DNA from 2 places in the Bryobacter aggregatus MPL3 genome. Region 2 is predicted to be linked to the other one. Evidence: riboswitches for the same ligand, from Rfam matches in the RefSeq annotation. Region 2 holds a riboswitch; the other holds the start of a gene.
The links. A riboswitch is a leader RNA that binds a small molecule or an ion and turns the genes downstream of it on or off. The one in region 2 is predicted to bind cobalamin.

Region 1 (5,101 bases), 1.5 Mb from region 2:
GCTCGATCGCTGGTAGAAGGAAGCAGCGGCTGTGATGGCAATCAGTTGTCATCAACCGGGAAACACCAGGTGCGCCCCAGGTTGCTTCCACTTGATCGCGAAAGGACTGCGGCAGCAGATCATAGTGCTTGCGATACTCTTCCAGTGGCCAGAGGACCGGGTCTCCGGAGTGACCGAGCCGTTCCTTTTCACCCTCCGCCCAAAGTTCCAGATTGCGGCCATTGTTTTCAATCAGCCGCCGGATGACGGTTTCGTCCGGCAAGGGATGCGATACCTGATAGCCGCGTTTTTCAAGGCCGCTCAGAATGTTGGCGATGCTGGGGAAAACCTGCAGATAGCTGGCGCCGACATTGCCTTTGCCAGCGGGATTATTGTAGTAAATCACGGCGACACGCTTGCTGGAATTTGGCTTTGTTTGGAGCGCAATCCAACGGGAAACACGGTCGAGGAGGCTGTCGAGGCCAGCATGGAACGGAAGCGTCATCTTCGCGCCATTGGCAGAGCTTTCTGTAGTGGCCACCAGAGTGGGGGCCACGAGTCCGGAGCGTTCCGGGAAGCTCAAATGAGGGGCAATCCGATCGGGCGCCAAGCCTTTGGGACTCGACTGCCACTGCTCCAGAGAATCTCGTGTCACCAGTCCATTGAAGACCGGCACCTTCCAGGAGGTGTAGATGTCCGCATCTTTCACAGAGGACAGTGTGGCATTGAGCGTAATGACTGCTGCAGGCTGAATGTTCCCTTGGTGTTGCAGGAGGGGTGTGAATCGATCTGTCGGATAGCCAAAAACAGGGATGGGCAGATAGCCGCGTGCTTCCAGTTTCCGGACACCGGCATCGACTACGGCAAGATCGCGGCCTCGAAGCCAGCTACTGAAGAAGGCCAGCGCGACGGCAGGGGGCGCGGCTTGCCGTCCTGCGCGTTGGAGCCACCAGTTGCGATAGGCCTCGAAGCTTGAAAATAGTTCCTCTGCATCGGGATGATAGATGCCGGATTGTGGGCCTTTGAGAGGCGCCTCGGGACTGAGTTTCCAGTTGGGCCTGACGAGATCACAAAGATAGGCCACCAGACGCACGCCATTTTCAACACCCCCCTCATCGAGATAAGCAGAGGCTTTGACGCTGGCCTGGGGATCAATCGTCCTGCGCCATAGCGGCGCGGCAAACTCCTGCGGCTGCGCCAGTGACTTGTCAGGCAAGTAGGAAAGGGAGGCTTGTAACTCCTCTGGGGTCGGGTAGTAGGCGAAGACAATATCAACCGGAACGGGAGCTGTTGGCGCGGTGGTGAGTAACTGAATCTCACGGCCGGGATAACGTTTGGCGAATTCTGTCGTAATACGCGGCCATAATTGTTGCGGCCCACCGACAATCGCAAGACGCGGCGCCGGTTGGGCGAAAATGACACACGTATAGAAAAAAACGGAGAGTAATATCTTCACGGAGCCCTTCCCTCGAAGTCCATGGGGTAGCCGTCACAAGGACGGCGACTCTGGCAGGTCTTCGGGCTTACAGGCTGGATACAAACCTACTAGCCAAGCCTTCCCAAGCTGTGAGCTCAGTGGCGGATGATTGGCGTTCGTTCCTGCTTACCGCTGCGGGGCAGCTCCGGAATTGCACCGGATTCCCTTTTCAGCCAGACACCGCGACGAATCGCCGAGTCCAGCACCAAGAGACAATCCGAGGGTATCACGGATGCCTGTTGGTTTCGCCGCGGGAAGCGACTGAAGGAGGATGTGAGTGAAGAACTCGTTCGTTGTGCGAAGGAACGGCAACTCCGGGTCGCGGCAGCTTTGCGCGGGCCGTTTTTCCAGATGGTCTGCTGGCTGCTTCCGGTGTGCCTGTTCAGATCGGCGTTTTGCCGATGTTCCTATTGATGGCGTGAGAAGACAAGCTCTGAGTTCGCCGCGCTTCTGCCTTCAATCGGGAACAGCGCACCCAATCTGCATTCGCTATGGCTTGGTAGCTGTGCCGGCAGCGAGATAGAATCTGCGGGCGGCGAGGAACTGGATATTCGGGAGCCGTGAGCGGATTGCGATCCGTTGGTACGCGCTTCTTTCTCCGGGTTTCTCCTCGAGAGGGATGGCGAGAAATTTGACGCGGTACTGTTGAGCGAGATGTTTGGCCGCATCGGCCAGATAGGGCGTAAACGACTGCGCATTCCCCTGATCGCTCAGATACGCTTCTCCGCCGGTTTGCTCGGCGAGTTCGGCAAGATAGGCCTGCCCCCCCCGGACCAATGCAGGGCTATGGCTGGCATGGCCGAGACTGGGTGCATAAATACAAAAGACTTGCACTCCAGCATACTGTGCTGCCGCGATTGCATCGTCCAGATACATGCTTGCCCCGCCAACATCTTCAAAAACGTCAACGCCATCGGACACTAAGAGCACTTCACGCCGCAGGGCCCCCTGGGGCCACTCATTGATCAACTTGCTCAAGGAATTAAACGGACTGGCACCGGCACTGTCGTTGCCCGAAGGCATTCGAAGGACCTTCGCTGCCTTGTCGTGATCCTTGGTTGGGGCCTGCACGACGTGTGCTTCCCCATTCTCCATATAAGCAACTCCAATCGCGGTGGTTGGCGGCTGAGAAGAGATGAAGCGGCGAAGCTCTTCAAATCGCGTCACCGCTCCAGGATCTCCTCGCTCATCGATCAGGATGTAGAGGTCAAGACCCGCCATTTCCCCTCGAAATGGCGCCCAGTCTAGGGCCTCTTTCATCGTTCCACCCTGCAATACCCTGACATCAGACTTGCCAATCGAAGGCAACTCGCTACCGTGTATTTCTTCTGCGGTCACTACCAGTTGCACCGGGACTTCGTTTGCCCCGGCGGAGGGCCGAGGGCTGTTCTGCGCAAACGCCAGTAAAAAGATCGTGGAACTGACTACTGCGATCTTGCATGTGGTGTTCATATGTCCTTGTCGAGGTATTGGGGATGGAACCTTCGTTGACCATACTTGCGAATGATAGAAACGAACCCACCTGATCGAGCAGACTTACCTCTGCTTTTTAGGAACGTGAATCACGTGGTGTTCGTGTGCTCCTCTTGTTGCATGAACCAGGATTCCGTCTTCACCCGGTTGCCAAATTTCCGAAAGGGTATAGTTGTTTCCTACTTTGTCAAAGACAATATGATTGTCTGTAGCCGTCGAGTGTGTCGTTGCCGCCATTGTGGTGATGAACGGCACGAATCCAGCGGCTCCTTTGGGATCTTGTGTGACCTTCACGACCCGCGAAGCTAAATCCACCCGGAACTCGTACATTCCGGCCGGATAGACCTTTTCTCCGGCGGTGAACTGGAATGGAATATTAGCCTTTTCTATCTCGTCAGCAGACAGAAAGGGCGTTACCAACAATGCGATTCCTGCAAATGCAACTAGCAGTGTGTTCTTCCATGTGTTTTTCATTTTCTTATCGCTTTCTGTTGAATCTCAATCATGGTTCGGAGTCGACAGGAGATGCGCTCCGATCTTGCCTACAAAGAGTTCAAACTGCTAAACTCTGCCTCGGAATCGCGCTGGAGATCCGGCGTGCTCCCATTCCTGAGCCATTCCTTCCGACACGTTCAATCTTCCTTGTTGATGGTTTCCATCTTTGCGGAAATGTATTGTGCGAAAACTAACCGTAAGAGTAAGGGATGTGTCCATTGTTACGATTAAATTTTTCATATTGGGATGAGCGTTTGTAGATCGTCTGTCTTTCCTCGAGAGATTAAAGACCGAGGTATTCAATGTGGGCATAAGTGCCCAGCCGCGAGTTGTATCCGAGATACCAGCCTACGTGGACCGGATCTTCATAAATCACAATCTGGTCGCCGGCCCAGTTCCAGTCATCGACGATGCTGTAGTCAAAAGGTGCGACGGCCCAGTAGAAGTTATTGAACCAGAAGCGGTTCCGGTTGCCACCAGTCAGCACAAACACATGTTGTGGCCCAAAACCACCAGAAAAGCGGCCATGAGCCCAGGGGTGATCCAAATGGTAGTGGGGATCATTCGCGCCGCTGCGATGCCCTACCCATTCGTCATTTTTTGCATGGACATGCGGGAGATTCGGGTGCCCCTTCTGATCGACGGCAATCCTGTTCTCTTTCGTATCGCGGGACTCGTTCTCACGCATCGGAGCCCGATTCGCAACCGGGCCATGGGCAGGAATATGTCCCCCTCCTACCCCTCCTTCGCGCCCCCCTCCCTCGCGATGCTGGCCGATGGCTCCCACGGCGCCGATGCCGATCGCGATTGCTGTAATGAGTAATTTGTTCATTTTGATACTCCTCTGCCTTTTCTTATGCAATTCGAGCCCCAATCTTCCCTTTCAATCCGACGAAATTCTCTGTGGCTCTTCCAGAAGAGGACCGTGGTTTCCAGGTTCAAGTTGGTGCGGCGATTTGATTGCGTGGTTTTCATGTGCAACCACTCGAAGGTCTTCTGATGGACGAATGGGGACCCCGGCTGCAGCTCGTGGAGGTGGCAAAATGTCCGGAACGCTGCTGACCGCCATTCGTCACCCTGACCATATATCGGCATGCCTTCTCAGAAAGAAGCTTGCCTATTTTAATATTTCAATTATTATAGAAATAGTGAATCAAGAAGATGAAAACGAGCGGACGATCCGCTTCGCCGATATGTTTGCGGCGATGGGCACGGAGTCCCGTCTCCGCATCATGCAAGTTCTTCTCTCGGCCCATCCTGCGGGAATGGTAGTTGGAGAGATTCAATCGGAACTCGGAATCTCGGCCTCAAACCTTTCCCATCATCTGGAGAAGCTGAAGAATGAGGACTTGGTGCTGGTGCAGCGGGAAGGGACTTTTCTTCGTTACACGGCCAATACCGCTGCTCTGGAAGCGGTGTTGTCTTTCCTCTACGCAGAGTGTTGCACCCGTAACAAGGCGATCCGGCCCGAGGCGATTGTCCCGCTCTGTAAGTAGGGAGAGCATGATGAACAAGATAGACATCAAGGCAGTAGTGCAAGAGAAGTACGGCCTGGCGGCTCTTCGATCTGCCCATGGAGCATCCTCCTGCTGCGATCCAATCACCAGCAATCTCTACGATCAGGAACAACGCCGGCAAGTGCCCGAAGCGGCGCTTCTTGCCTCGCTTGGTTGTGGC
Region 2 (5,101 bases):
CCAGCCGCCATTCACAATCGCCCAACTGAGCACAGCACAGGGTTCGTCGAAAGTCACAATCAGCCAGCGGCCCCGGGTCTCCACTACCATGCGCGAGACCAGCGTGGCCCCCCTTTGCTCGCGTCTCGCAGCGTCGCGTCTTTGCCCTCCTGCTTCTCGATCTGACGGCCAAAGAGCCACAGCAGGTCAGAAAGCCGGTTCAGATAGCGCAGAACGTTCGGCTGAAAATCGTCGCCTGCCTCGCGTAGACCCACCATCAGACGCTCAGCGCGGCGGCAGATGGTGCGGGCGACATCATAGGCCGCCGACACCGGATCTTCCCCTGGCAGCGACCAGTCGTTCAGCACCCCCGGCATCGCCTCGATGCGGTGGACGTGTTCGGTGAGCGCATCGACGAGCGCGTCGTCGATCGGAGGACGGCCCTTGGGGCTCTCCTTCGGCGTCGAAACGGCCGAGGCCACCCGGAACAGCTCTTTCTGGATGCGCTTGGTGGCGTCGTGGATCTCCTGATCCTGACAGATCGCGCGTGCAAAACCGAGGCTGGAGATCAGCTCGTCCATCGTGCCAAAGGCTTCGACGAGCGGGGCGGATTTCGAAACCCGCACCCCACCGCTCAGCCCGGTTTGGCCGCCATCCCCTCGCATGGTTGCAATCGACATCAGTTGTTTTCTCCTATCGGAACAGCACTTTGAAACCTGTCACAAAGGTGGCGCGGGGCGCGAGGAACCCATTTTCGTAATAGGTCCGGTTCAACAGGTTGTCCACTTTCGCATAAGCATTCAGCCGGTACTTTTCGCCCCGCCACAGCTCGCGATTGCCGACCAGATCCACTTTGGTGGGGCCGCCGTAGAGGTAGGCGCGCGCGCGTCCGGCGGCGGAAAGCGAGTTGTAATAATCGCCAGAGTGGAACAGGTCCATTGTAATGTCTGTCCGTTTTCCCAACTGCTGGTGGACCATCGCGGTGAAGGTGTGGGCCGGTACGCTCAAGGCCTGGAAGAAGCCGCGGACCGCGATGTCCTGGTCCGTGTCGGCATTCACATAGGTATAAGAGGTCCGCACGAGGGTGCCCCGATTGGGCCGGAACTCGAGCGTAGTTTCAGCGCCGCGCGAGATGCCGCCCGAACCATTGAAATAACCGGAACTGCGGCCAAAGATGTCGCTAGCCGGACGGATGACGGTGGCGGCGGAATCGAACTGGGTCAACCGCGCAATCCGCGTATAGAACCAGGTGCCGCTGAAGCGTAGCTTGTCGCGCCAGAGGTATTGGTCGATGCCGCCATCGACGGAGTTGTAGCGGTCTGGCGAAAGCCGCGGGTCGCCGTAGGGCGAGAAGGCCACCGCGTCGGTACCCGAGTTGTAGGTGAAGCCGGAACCGAAGCGTTCATACAAGGCCGGGGCGCGGTACGAATTGCCGAAGTGGGCGCGGATCTTCGTGCCGCTTTTCGCGATGAAGTAGGAGGCGGCAATGTCGCCGGTAAGCGCGCGCGGGGCCGAGGAAAAGCGCAGCGTCTCATAGGGGTTTGCCGTGCCTTTGTAGCGGAAGCTCGGCTCCTCGAGCTGGAAGAACTGGGCGCGGCCGGACATCGAAATCTGCAAGCGCTGCTGGGCGAGCAGAAGCTGATTGGCAAAGTAATAAGCTTGCGAGCGCTGCCCGGCGCGGGTCTGGGTGGACAGGTTGATGCGGTTATCGTCGGCGTTGAGATAGGATTCGCTCTCCAGTTCGACACCGCCGGTGAGCGCGTCCCAGCGGGTGGGGCGCCAGTTCACACGTGCGTCGCCCGTATGGACGCCGCCCTCAAACTGGCTGAAGTTCGACACGAGCGGTTGCGAGCCGACGCCTGCCGGGCCGTTCATGAAGACCCGGTTGGTGTGGGTGCGCTGGTAGCTGGCCTGCCAGTCGGCTGTCGCACTGAGCGATTGCTTCAGTACGAGGGCGCCCGACCAGAAGCGCGAAGCGCGGCGGTTGTCCGGATCGTCGCGATTCGGAATGAAGGTCGCATTGCCGGGATCAAAAGGCAGGCCCAGCAAGCTCTTTTTGACTTCGCTTTGCGGCAGTGCGATCGCCTGGACGATGGTCGTGTTCGGGATGTTCGCCGTTGGCAAGCCACTCGCCGTCGGACTGTTGTTCGGCTGCACGAAATCATCGGAGAAGAAGAGGCGTCCGGACAGCGACATCGTCTTGGACAAACTGTACTTGGTAAAGCCCTGGAAGCCAGTGCTGCGAGCCCGGTCATTGCCATCCACGCCGCTCATTACATTCAGATGCAGCAGCCCCGCGCTATAGATGAGCCGGTTGTCTTTGACGCCACCGGAAACAGCGCCGCGCGTGCGGAAGAGGCCGAGATTGCCGCCTTCCACCTGCAGGTCTCCAGAGGCAGGGCCGCCGCCCTGGGGTGTCACGACATTGATCGTGCCGCCGACGGCATTCGAGCCATAGAGCGACGAGCCGGAGCCGCGCAGGATCTCCACCTTGTCGGCATTGATGATATTCAGCGTGGAGGCGAAGGAACTCGCGTCGCCCTGGGTGGTGGCGACGTCGCGGAAGCGAAGGCCATCGATCAGGATCGAGGTCGCATCGGCGCGCAGACCACGGACGCGAATGGTGGTTGATTGCCCGGGGCCGCCCAGATTGCGGATCAGCACGCCGGGGGTGTCGCGCAGTGTCTCGCTGAGGCTGTACTCGTTGCGCTGGGCGATCTCTTCTGAAGTGATCAGCGTTGCCGCCTTGGAGACTTGGTCGAAGCTCTGCGCCAGCGCCTCGGCGGTGACGAAGACATGCTGATCAACACCGGCAACTTCCAGTTGCAGATCGATCTGCGTGCCAGGGCTGACCGGAAGCAACATCTTCCGGAATCCGTCCGCCGATACCTCGACGAAGTACGCTTTCGAGGCTTCCCCGATGAGCCGGAAATTTCCATTCTGCGTTCGAGTGCTTGCGAGCGGTGAGGAACCGCGATCGCTGAAAAGCGTCAGTGCCGCTCCGTCGACTGGCCGATTCTGGGCATCGTGAACCAGCCCTTCAAACACAGTCTGCCCGTGCAGACAAAGACTACAAAAAAGAGCAAAGAAAAATTGGTATTGGCGCATAGGCCCTGCCCCTCCCACGAGAGCAAAGTGAAGTCAGTTGTGGTCAACTGATCCAGGCAGGTCTTCGGACTCATGGGCGGCCTACTGATCGCTACTTCCCAGCCGGATGACTCCGGCCAGTGTATGGATGCGATGTTCGTTCCCAATTACCGCTGCGGGGCAGTCCCGGATTCACACCGGGTTCCCTTTTCAACACCTCACCAAGAGGTGTACCGTGGACTCCACGAGAATAGCAGACTGTCCGCAATGTGCGATGCTCAACTTTGTTTGCTGGATAAAATGTTCACCGCCGAATTCCGCGACCAGTTCGACGCCCTGCTGCGTTGGCGGCGCGACGTACGGCATTTCAAAAGCGATCCCGTCGCACCAGAATTGCTCGATCATCTCCTCGCGCAGGCCATGTTGGCTCCTTCGGTTGGATTCTCGCAGCCTTGGCGTTGGGTGAAGGTGGAGACTCAGGCGCGACGCCAGACGATCCTCGAAAATTTCTCTGCCGCCAACCTCGAAGCCAGCACGCACTACGAAGGCGAACAGGCCGAACACTACCGGCGCTTGAAGCTAGCGGGTCTGGTGGAGGCGCCGGTGCATCTCGCCGTTTTTGCCGATCTGGACCCGGTGGCCGGATCGGGCCTGGGCCGCCGTACGATGCCAGAAACGGCACTCTGGTCGGTCGTGATGGCGATCCACACGCTCTGGCTCGCGGCGCGCCTGGAAGGCATCGGCCTCGGCTGGGTTTCGATCCTCGATCCCCAGGCTGCACAACGCTGCCTGGAGGTGCCGGATGAGTGGAGCTTTGTTGCCTATCTCTGTCTGGGATGGCCCGTTGAGATCAGCGAGCAACCACTGCTGGAACGGGAACACTGGCAGGAGCGGCTGCCCCTCGACGAACTCGTGCTCAAGCGTTAGCGGGGGAGCCGCAAGCGCTGTCATCTGTGCCGATTGTACTGGCGATTCTGCGAGAATCGTCAGCGAGCATTCTGGTGATCGCCATCTTTGCAAACTCCGCTTCCCGGTTCTCCATCCGGCCGACCACCACCTAGACATTACGGCGAGTGCCTCTCAAACCAGCCGAGAATATGTTCCACCTTCAGGATGCGATGGGACGGGAAGGCTCCACGAATCCCGTGCGGCTCTTTCGGGAAACGAACCAGCACCGTATCGACACCACGCACCTTCATCGCAAAGTAAAGCTCCTCGCTCTGCGCAATCGGCGTGCGCCAATCCTCCTCGCCAGTTAACACCATGGTGGGCGTCTTGATCTTGTCGGCAAAAAACACCGGACTGCGCTCGATGTACTGCTGCGGGTTTGCCCAGGGCATCGCCTTCATCCAGCGCGTCATCAGTAAGCCGATGTCGGCGCTGCCTGTCTGCGTGAACCAGTTCGACACCGGGTATTGACTGACAGCCGCGGCAAAGCGATCGGTCTTGGTCACGATCCAGGCCGTCAATAGACCGCCGCCCGAGCCGCCGGTGACATAGAGGCGCTTCGGATCGATCGATCCTTTGGCGACGATGGCGTCGACGCCGAGCATCAGGTCCTGATAATCGTCGCCCGGATACTTCGCGTGAATCACATTGCCGAAGACTTCTCCGTAGCCGGTAGAGCCGCGCGGATTCGCATACAACACGACAAAGCCACGCGAGGCGAACATCTGCATCTGGTGCTGGAACTCAACGCCATACATCGCATGGGGACCGCCATGGATATCGAGAATGAGCGGGTATTTCTTACCTGCATCAAAGTCTGGGGGGTAGATCACCCAGCCTTGGATCGGCTGGCCATCGAAACTCTTCCAGTGCAGCGCTTCTGTCTTCCCAATCGAGTGCCCCGCCATCAGGCCCTCGTTCACTTGGGTGAGCCGCAGCGGCGCCGCGCCACGCACAATCGCATAGACATCCTTGGGCTCGAGCGGACCGGAACTGGTGATCGCCACGGTTCCGTTCTTTGCGATGGAGAAGCGATCAGCCACCGCGTAGCCGGTGCTGAAGCGCTGCGTCCCGCTGGTCAGCTTCT

Region 1: it holds a riboswitch for cobalamin, as region 2 does, so the genes downstream of both, M017_RS0110440 (cobaltochelatase subunit CobN) here and M017_RS0117465 (TonB-dependent receptor) in region 2, are expected to answer to the same signal.

What each region holds. Positions count from the first base shown of each region.
Region 1 covers NZ_JNIF01000003.1:2,223,402-2,228,502, forward strand. The annotation lists gene M017_RS0110440 (cobaltochelatase subunit CobN) at 1-1,435, opposite strand, end outside; cobalamin riboswitch at 1,472-1,681, opposite strand; gene M017_RS0110445 (vWA domain-containing protein) at 1,946-2,908, opposite strand; gene M017_RS0110450 (hypothetical protein) at 2,993-3,403, opposite strand; gene M017_RS0110455 (hypothetical protein) at 3,708-4,256, opposite strand; gene M017_RS0110465 (ArsR/SmtB family transcription factor) at 4,468-4,920, shown strand; gene M017_RS0110470 (arsenite methyltransferase) at 4,931-5,101, shown strand, end outside.
Region 2 covers NZ_JNIF01000003.1:3,768,795-3,773,895, reverse strand. The annotation lists gene M017_RS0117475 (adenosylcobinamide amidohydrolase) at 1-90, opposite strand, end outside; gene M017_RS0117470 (cob(I)yrinic acid a,c-diamide adenosyltransferase) at 84-659, opposite strand; gene M017_RS0117465 (TonB-dependent receptor) at 673-3,087, opposite strand; cobalamin riboswitch at 3,126-3,320, opposite strand; gene bluB (5,6-dimethylbenzimidazole synthase) at 3,367-3,993, shown strand; gene M017_RS0117450 (S9 family peptidase) at 4,131-5,101, opposite strand, start outside.